Linked DNA regions of Halobaculum roseum. Each later gene encodes a partner of the first gene's protein in a complex. Links are inferred from orthologs where the notes say so. Each region holds a gene or a part of one and is shown on either strand. Other genes may lie near its edges.

Evidence for each region. The genes of interacting proteins can lie anywhere in the genome.
Region 2: K6T36_RS02400 (region 1) and rpoB share a complex: the UniProt entries of both Methanocaldococcus jannaschii proteins name them as parts of the RNA polymerase complex. The link is inferred for Halobaculum roseum from one-to-one orthologs.

What each region holds. Positions count from the first base shown.
Region 1 is NZ_CP082286.1:464,945-469,981, reverse strand. The notes cover bases 739-3,568. They hold K6T36_RS02400 (DNA-directed RNA polymerase subunit K), read left to right. Parts: upstream 739-1,977; coding sequence 1,978-2,160; downstream 2,161-3,568. Other genes in these bases: rpsB (30S ribosomal protein S2), read left to right, coding at 3,370-3,568; eno (phosphopyruvate hydratase), read left to right, coding at 2,162-3,373; K6T36_RS02405 (DNA-directed RNA polymerase subunit N), read left to right, coding at 1,787-1,981; K6T36_RS02410 (30S ribosomal protein S9), read left to right, coding at 1,376-1,774; K6T36_RS02415 (50S ribosomal protein L13), read left to right, coding at 915-1,382. Outside these bases: K6T36_RS02430 (DNA-directed RNA polymerase subunit D), read left to right, coding at 1-269; more of K6T36_RS02420, read left to right, coding at 562-738; more of rpsB, read left to right, coding at 3,569-4,149; K6T36_RS02385 (hypothetical protein), read right to left, coding at 4,327-4,674; mvk (mevalonate kinase), read left to right, coding at 5,034-5,037. UniProt on the Methanocaldococcus jannaschii protein: DNA-dependent RNA polymerase (RNAP) catalyzes the transcription of DNA into RNA using the four ribonucleoside triphosphates as substrates.
Region 2 is NZ_CP082286.1:2,457,976-2,462,121, reverse strand. What follows is about bases 1,230-4,146. They hold rpoB (DNA-directed RNA polymerase subunit B), read left to right. Parts: upstream 1,230-1,731; coding sequence 1,732-3,561; downstream 3,562-4,146. Other genes in these bases: K6T36_RS12480 (DNA-directed RNA polymerase subunit A'), read left to right, coding at 3,564-4,146; K6T36_RS12490 (DNA-directed RNA polymerase subunit B''), read left to right, coding at 1,230-1,728. Outside these bases: K6T36_RS12495 (DNA-directed RNA polymerase subunit H), read left to right, coding at 1-166; more of K6T36_RS12490, read left to right, coding at 163-1,229. UniProt on the Methanocaldococcus jannaschii protein: DNA-dependent RNA polymerase (RNAP) catalyzes the transcription of DNA into RNA using the four ribonucleoside triphosphates as substrates. The Rpo2 subunit (Rpo2N and Rpo2C in this organism) is implicated in DNA promoter recognition and in nucleotide binding.

The sequences.
Region 1 (5,037 bases):
GCGACGCCGACGAGTTCGACGAGGAGGAGCCGAACATCCTCCGCGGCGTCATCGAGACCGAGGACGGCGAGCTCGTCCACACCGAGGAGTTCGATTCCGACCTCACCAACCGATACCCCGGCAAGGAGCTGGATATCGAGGACGTTCCCGGCGCGTTCGTCTTCCACATCGAGACGGACGGGTCGATGTCCGTCGATGAACTGACTCTCCGTGCGGTCCGGTCGCTTCGCGACCGCGCGGACGAACTCGCAGACAAGGTCGCAGTCTAACCGAACACATGTCGTCTCACCACACCCACCGAACGTCCGCCCCCGCGTCGGGTTCGACCGGCCAGCGGACCCGCCGTCACCGTCTCGCACGGACGGGGTGGACCGAAGGGGTTATCCGGTGGGACGGCAAACGACGGGACGCGAGCAGGGGTAGCCCAGTCTGGCCAACGGCGCAGCGTTCAGGGCGCTGTCCTGTAGAGGTTCGCAGGTTCAAATCCTGCCCCCTGCACTCCCGTTCTCACATCGACTCGGTCGCTACCGAGTCACCGACTCCCACTCAGGAGGTTACGTTATGAGTAGTAGCAAGACTAATCCGAGACTTCAGAACCTCATCGCCGAACTGAAGTCGGTCGCGCGCTCGTCCGATGCCACCGTCTGGCAGGACGTCGCCGACCGGCTCGAAAAGCCGCGGCGCACGCACGCGGAGGTCAACCTCGGCCGCATCGAGCGGTACGCGAACGAGGACGAGACCGTCGTCGTGCCGGGCAAGGTGCTCGGCTCGGGCGTGCTCCGTAAGGACGTCACCGTCGCCGCCGTCGACTTCTCCGGCACCGCCGAGACGAAGATCGACCAGGCCGGCGAGGCCGTCCGGCTGGAGGAAGCGCTGTCGAACAACCCCGAAGGGACCGACGTCCGGGTGATCCGATGAGTCTCGCAGAGTTCGAGGCCGACGTGGTCGTCGACGGACGCGACGCCATCATGGGTCGCGTCGCGTCGCAGGTCGCACAGAAGGCGCTCGACGGCGAGCGCGTCGCGATCGTCAACGCCGAGCGCGCGGTCATCACGGGCAACACCGAGGCGACGCTCGAGAAGTACCGCACCCGCGCGAACCTCGGCTCCGACTCGGGTCCGTACTACCCGAAGCGGCCCGACCGCATCTTCAAGCGGTCGGTCCGCGGCATGCTGCCGTACAAGACCACGAAGGGTCGCGAGGCGTTCGAGAACGTCCGCGTGTACGTCGGCAACCCGTTCGACTCCGAGACGACCTCGCCCGACGAGGACGCGCCGGAACCGGAGGTGCTCGACGGCACCTCCCTCGATCGCCTGTCGAACATCAAGTTCACCACCCTCGGCGCGATCTCCGAGGACCTGGGGGCTAACGTCACATGGTAACGAACACGTCCGGTAAGAAGAAGACCGCCGTCGCCCGCGCCACCGTCACGGACGGCGAGGGGCGAGTGCGTATCGACTCCCAGCCCGTCGAGCTGGTCGAACCCGAGATGGCCCGGCTGAAGATGCTGGAGCCGTTCCGCGTCGCCGGCGAGGACCTCCGCTCGGAGGTCGACATCGAGGTGTCGGTCAACGGCGGCGGCTTCGCCGGCCAGGCGGACGCGGTCCGCACGGCCATCGCGCGCGGCCTCGTGCAGCACCGCAACGACGCGGAGCTGCGCGACGCGTTCATGGAGTTCGACCGCTCCCTGCTGGTGAACGACTCCCGGCAGAGCGAACCGAAGAAGTGGGGCGGGCCCGGCGCACGCGCCCGCTACCAGAAGTCGTACCGCTGAGGTGATCCACCCATGATGATCCCTGTCCGGTGTTTCACGTGCGGAACCGTCATCGGTGAACACTGGGAGGAGTTCAAAGCCCGTGCCAAGGAGGGCGACGAGGACCCCGCGGCGGTCCTCGACGAGCTCGGCGTGGACCGCCACTGCTGCCGGCGGATGATGGTGAGTCACACAGACCTGGTCGACGTCGTCTCCCCCTACCAATGAGCGGGAACCTCGAGTACAACCGGTACGAGAAGGCCCGCATCCTCGGCGCACGGTCGCTCCAGCTGGCGTACGGCGCGCCGGCGCTGATCGACAGCGACCAGTCCGAGCCGATCCTCATCGCGGCCGAGGAGTACGACGCCGGCGTGTTGCCGTTCACGGTCCGGCGGGAGGGGAAGTGACGTGACGCTGATCGAGTCGGTGTCGCTGCGTCGCGTGCTCGACTCGCGGGGCAACCCCACCGTCGAGGCGGACGTGCTCACCCAGTCGGGCGGCTTCGGCCGCGCGGCGGCGCCCTCCGGGGCGTCGACGGGCGAGTACGAGGCGATCGAGCTCCCGCCCAAGGAGGCGATCGCCAGGGCCCGCGAGCACGCGGTCCCGCGGCTCGTCGGCTCGGTCCACGCGGGCAACCAGCGCGACGTGGACGCGGCGCTGCACGCCGCCGACGGCACCGAGGACTTCTCGGAGATCGGCGCCAACAGCGCCGTCGCGATCAGCATGGCGGCGTCGAAGGCCGGCGCCGACGTGCTGGGCGCGCCGCTGTTCCAGCACCTCGGTGGCACCTTCCGCGACGCCGACCGGTCGTTCCCGGTTCCGCTGGGGAACGTCGTGGGTGGCGGCGAGCACGCCGCCGACGCGACGCACATCCAGGAGTTCCTCTCGGCGCCCGTCGGCGCCCCCTCCGTCGCGGAGGCGGTGTTCGCGAACGCGGACGTCCACGCCGCGGTCGCCGACATCCTCGACGACCGCGGCGTCGCCGCCGCCAAGGGCGACGAGGGCGCGTGGGCGCCCGCAGTCTCCGACGCCGAGGCGTTCGAGATCGTCGACGAGGCGACCTCCCGCGTGGAGGACGCGCTCGGCTTCGGGATCCGGTTCGGCCTCGACGTTGCCGCCTCGGAGCTGTACGACGCCGACGCCGGCGTCTACCGCTACGGCGACACCGAGCGCACCTCGGCCGAGCAGGTCGAGTACATGGCCGAGCTGGTCGACGAGTACGACCTCGCGTACGTCGAGGACCCCCTCGACGAGGACGACTACGACGGGTTCGCCGACCTGACCGACAGAGTGGGCGACCGCACGCTGATCTGCGGCGACGACCTGTTCGTGACGAACGTCGAGCGCCTCTCGCGGGGCATCGACGAGGGCGCGGCCAACAGCATCCTGATCAAGCCGAACCAGATCGGGACGCTGTCGGACGCGTTCGACGCCGTCGAGCTGGCCCAGCGAAACGGGCTGGACGCGGTCGTCTCCCACCGCTCGGGCGAGACCGAGGACACCACCATCGCACACCTCGCCGTCGCGACCGACGCCTCGTACATCAAGACGGGGACCGTCGGCGGCGAGCGCACCGCAAAGCTGAACGAACTCATCCGCATCGCGGAGGAGGCAGTATGAGCGAATCCGAGAACGACGCAGACACCGAAGAGGCGCCCGACGCCGAGGAGGAGGTCGCAGAGACCGCCGCGGCCGAGGAGTCGCCCGACGAGACAGACGCACAGCCCGAGGAGACGGAGGCGGCGGCCGAGGGGGCCGCCGACGAGGAGGCGGACGCGGGTCCGCGCTTCGACGAGGACGTCATGCCCGACGACGAGGCGGACCTCCTCATCCCCGTCGAGGACTACCTCTCCGCTGGCGTCCACATCGGGACCCAGCAGAAGACCAAGGACATGGAGCGGTTCATCCACCGCGTCCGCGACGACGGCCTGTACGTGCTCGACGTGAGCAAGACGGACGGCCGTATCCGTACCGCGGCCTCGTTCCTGGCGAACTACGACCCCGAGCAGGTGCTCGTCACCTCCTCGCGCCAGTACGGTCGCTTCCCGGCCGAGAAGTTCGCCGACGCGATCGGCGCGCGCGCCCGCACCGGGCGCTTCATCCCGGGGACGCTGACGAACCCCGAGTACGCCGGCTACATCGAGCCGGACGTCGTGGTTGTCACCGACCCGATCGGGGACGCGCAGGCGGTCAAGGAGGCCATCACGGTCGGCATCCCCGTCATCGCGATGTGCGACTCGAACAACCAGGTCTCCAACGTCGACCTCGTCATCCCGACGAACAACAAGGGTCGCCGCGCCCTGTCGGTCATCTACTGGCTGCTCGCCAACGAGACGCTCGACAACCGCGGCGCCGAGCCCGGCTACGCCCTCGAGGACTTCGAGGCCGAACTGTAAGCCGGCCGCTGGATTTCGCGATCACTCCTTTGTCCTCACGCCCGCCAGCGGCGGCGCCGTCCCGCCGGTGCGTCGACTGGCGTCGTCGCTCCCCGTCCTGGACCTGGCGTCGTGCGATGTCGACCGACGCCGTCGCTTACGGGTTGAACTCGGGATCGAAACGAGCGAGCGCGGCGCCTACTGGGAGATCATCCGTTCGGCCTCCTCGATCGAGGAGGCGCGACGGTCGGCGCCGCCGACGGCGTCGTCGTCGTCGCCGACGCGGACGACCGCTGTGGCGCCGGCCATGCGGAGGAACGTCTCCCACTCGCCGAGCGCGGCGAGGGCGGTTCCGCGGGCGGTGAACTCGCGCACGTCGACGACGACCCCGAACTCGGCGTCGCAGTCCTCGGCGACGTGGCGCGCACGCGCCATCGCGGTGACGACGTCCGCGGCCTCGAACTCCCCCGAGAGCTCGACCCGCAAGCACGTGCCGTCCCGACTTCGATCCACGTTCGGGGCGGCGTTCGGCGTCGTCGAACTCATGAGATCCGCTGGCCCTGCCGCCCACATAATTCCAGCGCCCATAGTATCGAACGAGATAATCGGGCCGACCCGCGTGCGGCCGTTCGGGTCGGAACGGCCGTCGTGGCGAAGTCGCCACCGCGGAGCCGATCGGACCGGATCCCGGTCGCGACGGCGTGCGTTCCCTCTTTCCCCGGGTCGCGTGTCCGCGGTTTCGAGCGTGGGCGGACGGGCGCCGCCGACGGGGCGGCTCCCCCGCACCACGATTCGACACGGGGCGCCGTCTCATATAATCGTACCGCAGCGCGTATCGAAGTCGAGAGGGGGGCTCGCCGGCGGGAGTCGAAACGGCTGTTAGGCGGGGGGTGTTGGTCGCGGGTATGA
Region 2 (4,146 bases), 2.0 Mb from region 1 along the record:
CGAGGAGGTGCTCGAGGAGTACAACGTCAAACGGACCGATCTCCCCAAGATCAAGCGGACCGACCCCGCGATGCCCGACGAGGCCGAGGCGGGCGACGTGGTCCGCGTCGAACGGGACTCGCGAACCACCGACACGGCGGTCGTCTACCGCCTGGTGGTAGAATGAACAGAGAGGCACGCCGCTCCGTCTCGCGGGAGTACTTCTCCCAGGAGCGGCTCGCGGAGCACCACTTCCGCTCGTTCAACAACTTCCTCGACCGCGGCATGCAGCGCGTGGTCGACGAGAAGGAGACGATCGAGACGGACATCGGCGACAAGGAGGGGCAAGAGCCCGTCTACGTCGAACTCGGCGACGTGCGGATGACGACCCCCCGCGTCCGCGAGGCCGACGGCTCCGAGGAGCTGCTGTACCCGCAGGAGGCGCGCCTCCGGAACATCACCTACGCCGCGCCGGTCTTCATGGAGATGAAGATCATCCGCGGCGGCGAGGAGGAACCCGAGACGGTCGTCGACCAGACCGAGACGAAGGTCGGCCGCATGCCGATCATGGTCGGCTCGAACAAGTGCAACATCTCCGGCTTCTCCGACGAGGAGCTCATCGAGATCGGCGAGGACCCCGTCGACCCCGGCGGCTACTTCATCGTCAACGGCTCCGAGCGCGTGCTCATGACCAGCGAGGACCTCGCGCCCAACAAGATCCTCGCGGAGTACGACTCGAAGTACGGCGACGAGATCCAGGTCGCAAAGACGTTCTCCCAACGGCGCGGCTACCGCGCGCTCGTCCTCTGTGAGCGCAACCGCGAGGGGCTGCTCGAAGTGAGCTTCCCCTCGGTGTCCGGCTCGGTCAACTTCGTGACCCTGGTCCGAGCGCTCGGGCTGGAGTCCGACGAGGAGATCGTCCACCGCGTCTCCGACGACCCGGAGATTGTGAAGTTCATGCTGGAGAACCTGGAGGAGGCCGACGTGCAGACCGAGGAGGAGGCCATCGAGACCCTCGGCGAGCGCGTCGCCTCCGGCCAAGGGAAGAACTACCAGCTCAAGCGGGCGAACTACGTCATCGACCGCTACCTCCTGCCGCACCTCCACGAGGAGGGCGTCGACGAGGAGGACGTCCGCATCAACAAGGCGTACTACCTCTGCCGGATGGCCGAGGCGTGCTTCGAGCTCGCGCTCGACCGCCGCGAGTCCGACGACAAGGACCACTACGCCAACAAGCGCCTCAAGGTCTCCGGCGACCTGATGACGGACCTGTTCCGGACGGCGCTCAACAAGCTGGCGCGCGACGTGAAGTACCAGCTCGAGCGCGCCAATATGCGCAACCGGCAGCTCACCGTCAACACGGTGGTTCGCTCGGACGTGCTGACCGAGCGCCTCGAGCACCCCATCGCGACGGGGAACTGGGTTGGCGGCCGCTCGGGCGTCTCCCAGCTCGTCGACCGGACCGACTACATGGGCGTGCTCTCGCACCTGCGTCGCCTCCGCTCGCCGCTCTCGCGGTCGCAGCCGCACTTCGAGGCGCGCGACCTGCACGCGACCCAGTGGGGTCGCATCTGCCCCTCCGAGACCCCGGAGGGCCCGAACTGCGGGCTGGTGAAGAACTTCGCGCAGGCGATGGAGCTCTCCCAGAACATCGAGGACGAACAGGGACTGAAGCGAGAACTCGCGTCCATGGGTGTCGAGGGCATCCCCGGCATCGAGGGCGTTGACCGCGCATCCGCGGACGACTAACACATGGCAAGCCAACAACGAGAAGCGAAAGTCTACGTCAACGGGAGCCTGGTGGGGACCCACCCGGACCCCAACCAGCTCGCGTCACAGATCCGGGAGGCGCGCCGCCGCGGCGACGTCTCCGACATGGTGAACGTCTCGGTGAAGGACCGGACGAACGAGGTCATCGTCAACGCCGACGCCGGGCGCGCCCGGCGCCCGCTCATCGTCGTGGAGAACGGGGAGCCGCTCCTCGACGACGAGACGATCGAGGCGCTGGAGAACGACGAGATCGAGTTCGAGGACCTCGTCGACCACGGGATCGTCGAGTTCATCGACGCCGAGGAGGAGGAGGACATCTACGTCGCCACCGACGAGGAGGACGTCAACTCGCGGACGACGCACCTGGAGATCGACCCGCAGCTCATCTTCGGCATCGGCGCGGGGATGATCCCCTACCCCGAGCACAACGCCTCTCCGCGCATTACCATGGGCGCGGGGATGATGAAGCAGTCGCTCGGGCTGCCCTCGGCCAACTATCGCATCCGGCCGGACACCCGCCAGCACCTCCTGCACTACCCGCAACTGTCGATGGTCAAGACGCAGACCACCGAACAGATCGGGTTCGACGAGCGCCCCGCGGCGCAGAACTTCGTCGTCGCGGTCATGAGTTATGAAGGGTTCAACATCGAGGACGCGCTCGTCATGAACAAGGGGAGCGTCGACCGCGCGATGCAGCGGTCGCACTTCTTCCGCACCTACGAGGGCGAGGAGCGCCGTTACCCCGGCGGTCAGGAGGACCGCTTCGAGGTCCCCTCCCAGGACGTGCGCGGCGCCCGCGGCGAGGACGCGTACACCCACCTCGACGAGGACGGCCTCGTCAACCCCGAGACGAAGGTCGACGAGAACTCCGTCCTGCTCGGGAAGACGAGCCCGCCGCGGTTCCTCGAGGAGCCCGACGACATGGGCGGCCTCTCCCCGCAGAAGCGACGCGAGACGAGCGTCACGATGCGCTCGGGCGAGTCGGGCGTGGTCGACACGGTGACGCTGATGGAGGGCGAGGACGGCTCGAAGCTCTCGAAGGTCTCGGTGCGCGACGAGCGGATCCCCGAGCTCGGGGACAAGTTCGCGTCCCGCCACGGCCAGAAGGGCGTCGTGGGCCACCTCGCGCCCCAGGAGGACATGCCCTTTACCGAGGACGGGCTCGTGCCCGACCTCGTGATGAACCCGCACGCGCTCCCGTCGCGCATGACGGTGGGCCACGTGCTGGAGATGCTCGGCGGCAAGGTCGGCTCGCTGGAGGGCCGCCGCGTCGACGGGACGGCGTTCCAGGGCGAGGGAGAGGAGAAGCTCCGCTCGTCGCTGGAGGAACACGGGTACAAGTCCTCCGGGAAGGAGGTCATGTACTCGGGCGTCACCGGCGAGAAGATCGAGGCGGAGATCTTCGTCGGGACGATCTTCTACCACAAGCTGTACCACATGGTGAGCAACAAGCTGCACGCCCGCTCGCGCGGGCCGGTGCAGGTGCTCACCCGGCAGCCGACGGAGGGGCGCGCCCGCGAGGGCGGCCTCCGCGTCGGCGAGATGGAGCGCGAGGTGCTCATCGGCCACGGGGCCGCGATGGCGCTGAACGAGCGGCTGCTCGACGCCTCCGACAAGGAGACGGTGTACATCTCCGAGGAGACGGGGATGGTGGCCGTCGAGGACGTGGAGCAGCGTCGCATCTACGACCCCATCACGGGCGACGAGGACGACATCCACGAGATGGAGATCAGCTACGCGTTCAAGCTGCTGCTCGACGAGATGAAGGCGCTCGGCATTCGACCGACCCTCGAACTTGAGGACGCAGTCTAACTATGGCAGGCCAGACACCCAAAGAGATCGGCGGCATCAACTTCGGGCTGATGGACCCGGAGACGTATCGGGACATGTCCGCGACGAAGGTCATCACCGCGGACACCTACGACGACGACGGCTACCCCATCGACATGGGGCTGATGGACCCGCGCCTGGGCGTCATCGACCCCGGGCTGGAGTGTCGCACCTGCGGCAAGCACTCCGGGTCCTGTAACGGGCACTTCGGCCACATCGAGCTGGCCGCCCCCGTCATCCACGTCGGCTTCACGAAGCTCATCCGTCGGCTGCTGCGCGCGACGTGCCGCAACTGCGGCCGCCTCGCGCTCACCGCCGAGGAGAAGGAGGAGTACAAGGAGAAGCTTCAGCGGACGAAGGACCTCGGCGGCGACCCCACCGACGTGCTGAAGTCGGCCGTCCGACAGGCCCGCAAGGCCAGCACGTGCCCGCACTGCGGCGAGCCGCAGGCGGACATCAAACACGAGAAGCCGACCACCTACTACGAGGTGCAGGACGTGCTCTCGGGCGACTACTCCGAGCTCATCACCCGGGCGATGCAGCCGGACGAGCCCGAGGACGAGGACG